One region of the Streptomyces sp. NPDC101181 genome, then DNA from elsewhere that is predicted to be linked to it. Evidence: riboswitches for the same ligand, from Rfam matches in the RefSeq annotation. Region 1 holds a riboswitch; the other holds the start of a gene.
The links. A riboswitch is a leader RNA that binds a small molecule or an ion and turns the genes downstream of it on or off. The one in region 1 is predicted to bind cyclic di-AMP.

Region 1 (4,417 bases):
ACTGGGACGACGCGCTATCCCTGGTACGACGGCTGGTGGAGCGGTTGCCGTCGGGCAGCTACCTCTCGCTCTCGCACTCCACCGCATCCGACGAGGCGCACCGCGCGGTGCAGGACGAGTACAACTCCTCGGGCGCGATCCCCTACATCTTCCGTGAGCCGGAGACGACGATCGCGTTCTTCGACGGGCTGGAGATGGTCGAGCCGGGGATGGTGTCCTGGCCGAACTGGCGGCCCGACGCGAACACCGGCACCACCACGGCGCGGGCCGGGTGGGGCGCCGTCGCCCGCGTCCCGTAGGGGGAATGCGTCCCGCCGGCCGCACCGGGCTCGCGAGGTCCGGCGCCACGCCCTGATCCGGTCCGACCGGTACGGGCCATCCCCTCGACCCTGTCCGCAACCGCCGCGCCGCGCACCCGGATCGCCCGGGGGCGCGGCGCGCTCGGCCCGCAGAGGCGCGCAGCATGAGCACCAGAGGAACGGCAGAGCCCTTCGAAGCCGATCCGTCGCGCGCCCGTGAACTGCGGGAGGCGGCGACGGTCCGGCTGATGCGGGCCGCGACGCGCTCCGGCGCCCATCTGATCAGCGAGGCCGCGACCCTGATCGGCGGGTCGGCGGTGCTGGCCGACCCGATCGCCGGTGCCGTCTACAGCACCCCGGCCGTCGCGGCGGCCACCGGCGTCCAGGCCGCCGCCCACCCCCGGGACCACCCGCATCACGTCCTGCGTCCGGCGGCCGGGGCGCTCCTCGTCCTGCACCCGTCGTCCGCGGTGTCCGCCGAGCACACCGACCTCGTCGCCGCGACCACCGCAGCCCTGCTGGAGGTCCGCGGGCAACGCGCCGCCGAACTGCGCGCCGAGCAGATGCGGCTGCACAGCGCGCTGCTCCGGCTGCTCCTGGGCGGCCACCTCACCGCCGTCACCAACACCCTGGGCGCCGACGGCCTCACCCACGTCACGGTCTACCGGCTCACCGGCCCCGACATCCCCACCGCCCACCAGGTGCTCTGGCGGGCCGCGCGCCCCACCCTCGCCGGACACGGCGGCTCCTGCGTCCTCATCGGCGAGCTGGACGGCGAGCTCCTGGTCGCCGAGCTGCACTGCGGGCGGGACGACGGACGCATCCTCCGGCTGGTCTCCCGGGTCGGCGAACGCCACCATCTCCTCGCGGGCCTCGCCGGTCCGCTGCCACTGGCCGAGATGCCCACCGCGCACGCGGAGGCGGCCGCCGCCCGGCACAACGCCACCCCCGCCCACCGTGTCGTCCCGGCCGACGCCGCCTTCCTGGCCCGCTTCCTGGAGCCCGGCTCCTACAGCCGGTGGGCGAGAGCCGTCCTCACCCCGCTCGCCCCGGAGCACCGGCATCTGCTCCTGGTCTGGCTCCGCACCGGCAGCACCCCGCGTGCCGCCGCGACCCTCGGCCTCTCCCCCGGCACCCTGCGGTCCCGGCTGCGTGAGCTGACCGCCCTGCTGGACGCGGACCTGGACGACGTCACCGTGCGGGCCCATCTCCTCCTGGCCCTGCGCGCGCCCGTGTCCGGTGAGAGTCCCGGCACCGGTCACGCCGACGGGCAGGAGGGCCCGGCCCGGACCCCGCCGGGGGGTGACGCGGCCGGGGGCGACGCGGCCGACGGGCCGTCCGGCCGGGCCCGGCTGGAGACGCTGCCGCCCGGGGTCCTGGACACCGCGCCCGCCCTCGCCTGGGCCACCGGACTGGTCGGCGGTCTCGAACCGCGGCTGCGGATCGCGCTGGCCTGCTGGCTGCGTCACCGGGCGCGGACCGCCCCGGCCGCGGCCGAACTCCACGTCCACCGCACCACCCTGACGGTCTGGCTCGCCCAGTGCGCCGAGCGCCTGGACCGGAACCTGGACGACGCCGCGGTCCGCGCCGAACTCCATCTGGCGCTCAGGACCACCGAGGCCACCGGTGCCGGGGACGACCCGCGGACCCTGCCCCGGCGCGGCGGCCGAACCTACCGGCGGGTCTGAGCGCGCGAGCGGCCGACGGCGAAGGGCGGTGCCCCCCGTCCCCGGGGTGGCACCGCCCTCTGTGTGGTCCGGTGGGTCGAAGCGGCCGGATCAGTAGGCGCCGAAGACGTTGTCGATCGAGCCGTAGCGGTCGGCGGCGTAGTTGCAGGCCGCGGTGATGTTGGCGACCGGGTCGTAGCTGTCGGTCGAGGTGCCGGGCACGTGGTAGGCCTGGAAGGTCGGGTCGATGACCTGGAGCAGACCCTTGGACGGGGTGCCCTTGACGGCGTTGGAGTCCCAGTTGTTGATGGCGTTGGGGTTGCCGGAGGACTCGCGCAGGATGTTGCGGTGGATGCCCTCGTAGCTGCCGGGGATCCCGCGCTCGGCCATGATCGCCAGCGACTCCCGGATCCAGCCGTCGAGGTCGTCGGAGTACGTGGTCGCCTTCTCGGCGGCCTGGGCGACCGGGGCCGCGGCGCGCTCCGAACGGTCGGCGCGCTCCGCCGACGCGCCGCGGGCGCCGCCCGTCGCGGCCTTGTCCGCCGTGTCGCCGGACGGGGCGGCGGCCTTGGCGGTGATGGTCAGCGTGACACCCGGGTGAATGAGGTGGGGATTCCCGCCGACGACCTTCCGGTTGCCTTCGTAGAGCTTCTTCCAGCCGCCGCTCACGGAGTATTCGCGAGCGATCTTGGAAAGGGTTTCTCCGGACGCCACGGAATGCTGGGCGGGCGCGGCCTTCACGGCGGACTTCGCGGCGGAATTCGCCGGGGCGGCGGCCGCGGCGGGCGTGCCCTGGTGCGGTACGGCGGCCGGGGCGGGGGCCGCGGCGGCGGTGGTGGCGCCGATCACCGGGAGGGCGAGGACGGCTCCGCCCGTGGTCACGGCGGCGAGGCCGCGGATCGACGGGAGGGACTTGGGACGACGATGCTTACCCTGTGCGGGCATGGGGGATTTCCTCTCCGGCGCCTGCGAGGTGAGCTGTCGGGTTCAGACGGGAGATGTCTGGCCGCGTGGAGACGCGACTTCACCCCAAGCCGTTCCGGTGACGGTTCGGCGACTTACCTGGGTCCCCCGCTCCTGCCGTACGCGAGTGGGTAGCGGATTACCGGACGGCGGCAGGATTCGGCGTTCCATCCGGATTGCGGCGACCGTAGGCGAGAAACGGCGAGCGGAACAAGCCCCGCATTCCGCAATTCCCTTTCTCCGCATGATCGAAAAAAGGGAATGCGCTCCGGGGGCCGTCCCGTCACGCCGTCAACTTTCCCCGCACCAAAGGGAACCGAACCTTCCGGATACTCGTCCGCGCGCCACGACGTGACGCTCGCCACTTCCCAGGACAAGGCCGGAGAAACGCACGGGCAAAAGTCCTCAAAAGTCCCAATAGCATGTTTAAGGATGAGCGTTTCAAAAACGGTAAATCGACCATACCGACCAACCGAAACGGTCATACCGGACAGGTTCGGCGGGGTCGGCCGAACGGTCCGCCGGGCGATCGCTTACGGTGTGAGGTGGAGGCTAGTAAGCCCACCCTTACCTCCGACGTACGCTGTACCTGCCCGCGTTCGCCCGCCCCGAAGGATCACCACGCCCATGACACGCCCCGTCCGCGTCGCCATTGTCGGAGCCGGCCCCGCCGGTATCTACGCTGCGGACGCGCTGCTCAAATCCGAGGTCTGCCAGGACCCGGGGGTCTCCATCGACCTCTTCGAGCGCATGCCCGCGCCCTTCGGCCTGATCCGTTACGGCGTGGCTCCCGACCACCCCCGGATCAAGGGCATCGTCAAGGCCCTCCACCAGGTGCTGGACAAGCCGCAGATCCGCCTCTTCGGCAACGTCTCCTACCCCGACGACATCGGTTTGGACGACCTGCGGTCCTTCTACGACGCGGTGATCTTCTCCACCGGCGCGGAGGCCGACCGGGCCCTCGACATCCCGGGCATCGAGCTGGACGGCTCCTACGGCGCGGCCGAGTTCGTCTCCTGGTACGACGGTCACCCCGAGGTCCCCCGCACCTGGCCGCTCACCGCGGAGAAGGTCGCCGTCCTCGGCGTCGGCAACGTGGCGCTGGACGTGGCCCGGGTCCTGGCCAAGACGGCGGACGAGCTGCTGCCGACCGAGATCCCGGACAACGTCTACCAGGGCCTCAAGGCCAACAAGGCGCTGGAGGTGCATGTGTTCGGGCGGCGTGGCCCGGCCCAGGCCAAGTTCAGCCCGATGGAACTGCGGGAGCTGGACCACTCCCCCAACATCGAGGTCATCGTCAACCCCGAGGACATCGACTACGACGAGGGCTCCATCGCCACCCGGCGGGAGAACAAGCAGGCCAACATGGTCGCGCAGACCCTGGAGAACTGGGCGATCCGCGATGTCGGCGACCGCCCGCACAAGCTGTTCCTGCACTTCTTCGAGTCCCCCGTCGAGATCCTCGGTGAGAACGGCGAGGTCACGGCG
Region 2 (4,417 bases), on a different contig from region 1:
CTGCGCTGGCGCGGCGGACTCATCATGCGCGGACTGCGCACCCTGCCGGTCGAGTTCGCACCGGGTCACCGCCTCGCCGAAGGTGACACTCTGTCAACTCTGTGACTTTCACGTGATCTGCGCTGCATCGACTTGTGACACACGTTCGAGTCCCGCTAGGTTCACGGTTCAACGCGTCGGCCGCTCGCTGCCCACGCGTCACTTGTGCACCTGCGCGCACGCGGGTTCGTACGGTTCCGCGGCGCGCTCGGGCCCGTACGTCTCTCCGCCGCACGGTGCCCAGGTCACTCGCTCGTCAGTCGCACGGAAGGCAAACCCATGGGCTCCGCGAACGGCAGACACCGCCGGCCTCGCCAGGCACCGGCCATCGTCGTCGCCGCAGGCGTGACGGGATCGGCCATCGCCATCCCGCTGCTCGGCGCGAGCGGCGCACACGCCGCCGAGGCCGCCACCTGGGACCGGGTCGCGGAGTGCGAGAGCGGCGGCACGTGGAGCGCCGACCTCGGCAACGGCTACTACGGCGGGCTCCAGCTCTCCGAGGAGACCTGGTCGGCGTACGGCGGTACCGCGTACGCCCCCCGGGCCGACCTCGCCAGCCGCTCGCAGCAGATCGCCGTCGCCGAGAAGGTCCTCGCCGACCAGGGGCCGAAGGCGTGGCCCAGCTGCGCGGTGATCTCCGGCCTCGCCGTGGACGGCGGCCTTCCGGGCGTCGACCCGGGCACCGCCCCCTCGCCGGAGCCGACGGCCTCCCCGACGGACCGGGCGGATGAAGCTGACAAGTCGGCCAGGTCCGGCGATCGCGGCGAAAGCAGCAGTAGCGACGAGAGTGACAAGTCCGGCAAGACCGGCACGTCCGGTAGTGCGGGCGGTGACAGCGACAGCGACAGCGGTACGGGTGCGGAGCGCGGCGCGTCCGACCCCTCCGCCTCGCCTTCCGCCGAGGCCCCCGACGCCTCGAAGCCCTCCGACGCCCCGGACGGCAAGGCCGGGAGCGGCGGCAAGCACCGGGGCGCCCCGGCGTCCGAGGAGGCCGACGGCGCGGGCCAGGACGGTCCGCGGGAGTCCGGCCGGCACGCCTCGCGGGGCGAGGGTGACGGACGGGACGGCGGAGCCGCCGAGTCCGGTGACTACGTCGTGCGGCCCGGGGACAACCTCTGGGCGATCGCCGACGCGCAGGAACTCCCCCAGGGCTGGACCGGTCTGTACGAGTCCAACAAGGACGTCCTGGGCTCCGACCCGGACCTGATCCTGCCCGGTCAGAGCCTGGACCTGGGGCTGGAGCAGGGGGCTGACGAGGGCGCCGCCGAGGACGCTTCCCCAAGCGCCGAGGTGCCCGCCGCCAACTGAGTTCAATTCGGGAAAACACCCTGAAATCCCGGGTAGTTCAGAGACCTATGTCCACTTTTGTTCGAGTGAGACATGGGTCTCTTTGCTTCAACTGGTGACCCTCGCCCGGCCCGTTCGCGCGTATCGCCTCCGACCTGCGAAAACGGCCGGTAACCCGCCGGGAGTTCGAGTCGAATGACCCCTATGTCCATTTTTGAATGTCGGGGTTGCCTGTGTTTACGGTCTAAGCCGCTCGCACCGCGGGCCCCGTCGACCGTCACGCCGAATCCTGCCGTCGGTCGAAGGGAACAGACGCGTAAGCGCCGTAGGCAGGAGCGGGGGACCCAGGTAGGCCGCCGGGTCCGTACAGCCTCTCGAAGGACGGGGACGTACGGAAACGGCTTGGGGTGAAGCCGAGCGCAAGGTCGCGCGGCCGGGCAACTCATCAGCCCGAACCCGACAGCTCACCTCGTAGGCGTCGGTGAGGAGATTCGTTCCATGCTGCTGAACAGCAAGGGCAAGCACCGCCGCCCGTCCAAGGCCGTCCGTCTCGCCACCCTCGCGGGTGTCACGGGTGCCGCCGTCGCCGTCCCGCTGATGGGCGCGACCAACGCCTCCGCCGCCTCCGTCTCCACGTGGGACGCCGTCGCCCAGTGCGAGTCCGGCGGAAACTGGTCCATCAACACCGGCAACGGCTACTACGGCGGGCTCCAGTTCTCGCAGTCCAGCTGGGCCGCCGCCGGTGGCACGCAGTACGCCGCGCGGGCCGACCTGGCCTCCAAGGACCAGCAGATCGCCACCGCCGAGAAGCTTCTCGACATGCAGGGTCCGGGCGCCTGGGCCTGCGCCGGTGCGGGCGGTCTCACCAACGACGGTGTGGACCCGGGCGTGAGCCCCGGCGGCTCCGGCCAGTCGCAGAGCAAGCCCGAGCGCCAGGCCGAGCAGCCCACCACGCGCTCCCAGCAGCGCACCGCGCCGCAGGTCGAGAAGAAGGCCGAGAGCCCCAAGGCCGAGAGCAAGAAGACCGTCACCACCCCGACCGGCCAGAAGGTCAAGAAGGGTGACGGCGAGTACAAGGTGAAGAAGGGCGACACCCTGAGCAAGATCGCTCAGAAGGAAGGCGTCAAGGGCGGCTGGAGCAAGCTCTTCAAGCTGAACGACGACATCGTCCAGGAAGCCGACCTGATCTTCCCGGGCCAGCAGCTCCACCTGAAGTAATCCGCCGTCTCTCCTCCCCGGAGGGAGGGCGTCCGGCGGCTCCCTCCCTCGCACGGCTCTCCCCGGCCCGGCGCGCTCACACCCCCCGGTGCGCGCCGGGCCGAGGTCGTCCGCGGCCGGGGCGCACCGGGGGAGCCGGGGCCGGTTGCGTTCACCTCTTGTCGGCAAGACGTGTTACCGGGCAGTAGATTTTTGGAGTTTTGTCCCGTCATGTGCACCCTCGGGTCCTTTTTCGTCCCAGGAGACGGGCGCCCGGCCGACCGAGGCGGCCGGGCCGGTTAGGCTCGTGTCGCAAGGCCACAGTGACCCCGCACCACCAGCGTCAGATCCCAGAAGGAGATGCCTCGTGCCGTCCATCGACGTCGTCGTAGCCAGGGAAATCCTCGACTCCCGGGGTAACCCCACGGTCGAGGTCGAGGTCGGCCTCGACGACGGCAGCACCGGCCGTGCTGCCGTTCCGTCCGGCGCCTCCACCGGAGCGTTCGAAGCCATCGAGCTCCGCGACGGTGACCCCAACCGCTACCAGGGCAAGGGTGTCGAGAAGGCCGTCCTCGCCGTCATCGAGCAGATCGGCCCGGAGCTGGTCGGCTACGACGCCACCGAGCAGCGCCTCATCGACCAGGCGATGTTCGACCTGGACGCCACCGAGAACAAGGCCTCGCTCGGCGCGAACGCCATCCTCGGTGTCTCGCTGGCCGTCGCGCACGCCGCCTCCGAGGCGTCCGACCTGCCGCTCTTCCGCTACCTCGGCGGCCCGAACGCGCACCTGCTGCCCGTTCCGATGATGAACATCCTGAACGGCGGGTCGCACGCCGACTCCAACGTGGACATCCAGGAGTTCATGATCGCGCCCGTGGGCGCGGAGTCCTTCTCCGAGGCCCTGCGCTGGGGCGCGGAGGTCTACCACACGCTGAAGAAGGTCCTCAAGACCAAGGGCCTGTCCACCGGCCTCGGCGACGAGGGCGGCTTCGCCCCGAACCTGGAGTCCAACCGCGCCGCCCTGGACCTCATCGTCGAGGCCATCAAGGAGGCCGGTTACGTCCCCGGCCGCGACATCGCGCTCGCGCTCGACGTCGCCGCGTCGGAGTTCTACAAGGACGGCGTCTACGAGTTCGAGGGCAAGTCCCGCTCGGCCGCCGAGATGACCGAGTACTACGAGGAGCTCGTCTCCGCCTACCCGCTGGTCTCCATCGAGGACCCGCTGTACGAGGACGACTGGGCGGGCTGGAAGGTCATCACCGACCGCATCGGCGCCAAGGTCCAGATCGTCGGCGACGACCTCTTCGTCACCAACCCCGAGCGCCTGGCCCGCGGCATCGAGGAGGGCTCTGCCAACGCCCTGCTCGTCAAGGTCAACCAGATCGGTTCGCTGACCGAGACCCTGGACGCCGTCGAGCTGGCCCAGCGCAACGGCTTCAAGTGCATGATGTCGCACCGCTCCGGCGAGACCGAGGACGTCACCATCGCCGACCTCGCCGTCGCCGTGAACTGCGGTCAGATCAAGACCGGCGCCCCGGCCCGCTCGGACCGTGTCGCCAAGTACAACCAGCTGCTGCGCATCGAGGAGATCCTCGACGACGCCGCGGTGTACGCGGGCCGCTCCGCCTTCCCCCGCTTCAAGGGCTGAACCACCGGCGCAAGCCGGTAGCCTCCGCCCGTCCCCGCACCCGGTCCCGTACCGTGTGCGGGGACGGACGTGCGTCGGAGGGAGGCGGGAGACATGGCCGGGAACCGCGACCGGTTCTCCACCGCGACCAGGCTGCGGCTGCTCGGCGAGCAGACCGCGGCCCGCGTGTACCGATCCCAGAACCGCCGCCAGGCCCGCCGCTCCCGGCTCACCGGCCGGGCCGCGTTCCTCGCGCTGGTCGTCTGC

Region 2: it holds a riboswitch for cyclic di-AMP, as region 1 does, so the genes downstream of both, ACIRRU_RS27665 (transglycosylase family protein) here and ACIRRU_RS20460 (transglycosylase SLT domain-containing protein) in region 1, are expected to answer to the same signal.

Annotation. Positions count from the first base shown of each region.
Region 1 is NZ_JBIWOX010000013.1:156,754-161,170, reverse strand. It holds gene ACIRRU_RS20470 (SAM-dependent methyltransferase) at 1-299, shown strand, start outside; gene ACIRRU_RS20465 (helix-turn-helix domain-containing protein) at 464-1,987, shown strand; gene ACIRRU_RS20460 (transglycosylase SLT domain-containing protein) at 2,078-2,911, opposite strand; cyclic di-AMP (ydaO/yuaA leader) riboswitch at 2,917-3,104, opposite strand; gene ACIRRU_RS20455 (FAD-dependent oxidoreductase) at 3,557-4,417, shown strand, end outside.
Region 2 is NZ_JBIWOX010000024.1:87,889-92,305, reverse strand. It holds gene ACIRRU_RS27675 (cytochrome P450) at 1-105, shown strand, start outside; gene ACIRRU_RS27670 (transglycosylase family protein) at 319-1,347, shown strand; cyclic di-AMP (ydaO/yuaA leader) riboswitch at 1,638-1,819, shown strand; gene ACIRRU_RS27665 (transglycosylase family protein) at 1,825-2,544, shown strand; gene eno (phosphopyruvate hydratase) at 2,891-4,171, shown strand; gene ACIRRU_RS27655 (septum formation initiator family protein) at 4,265-4,417, shown strand, end outside.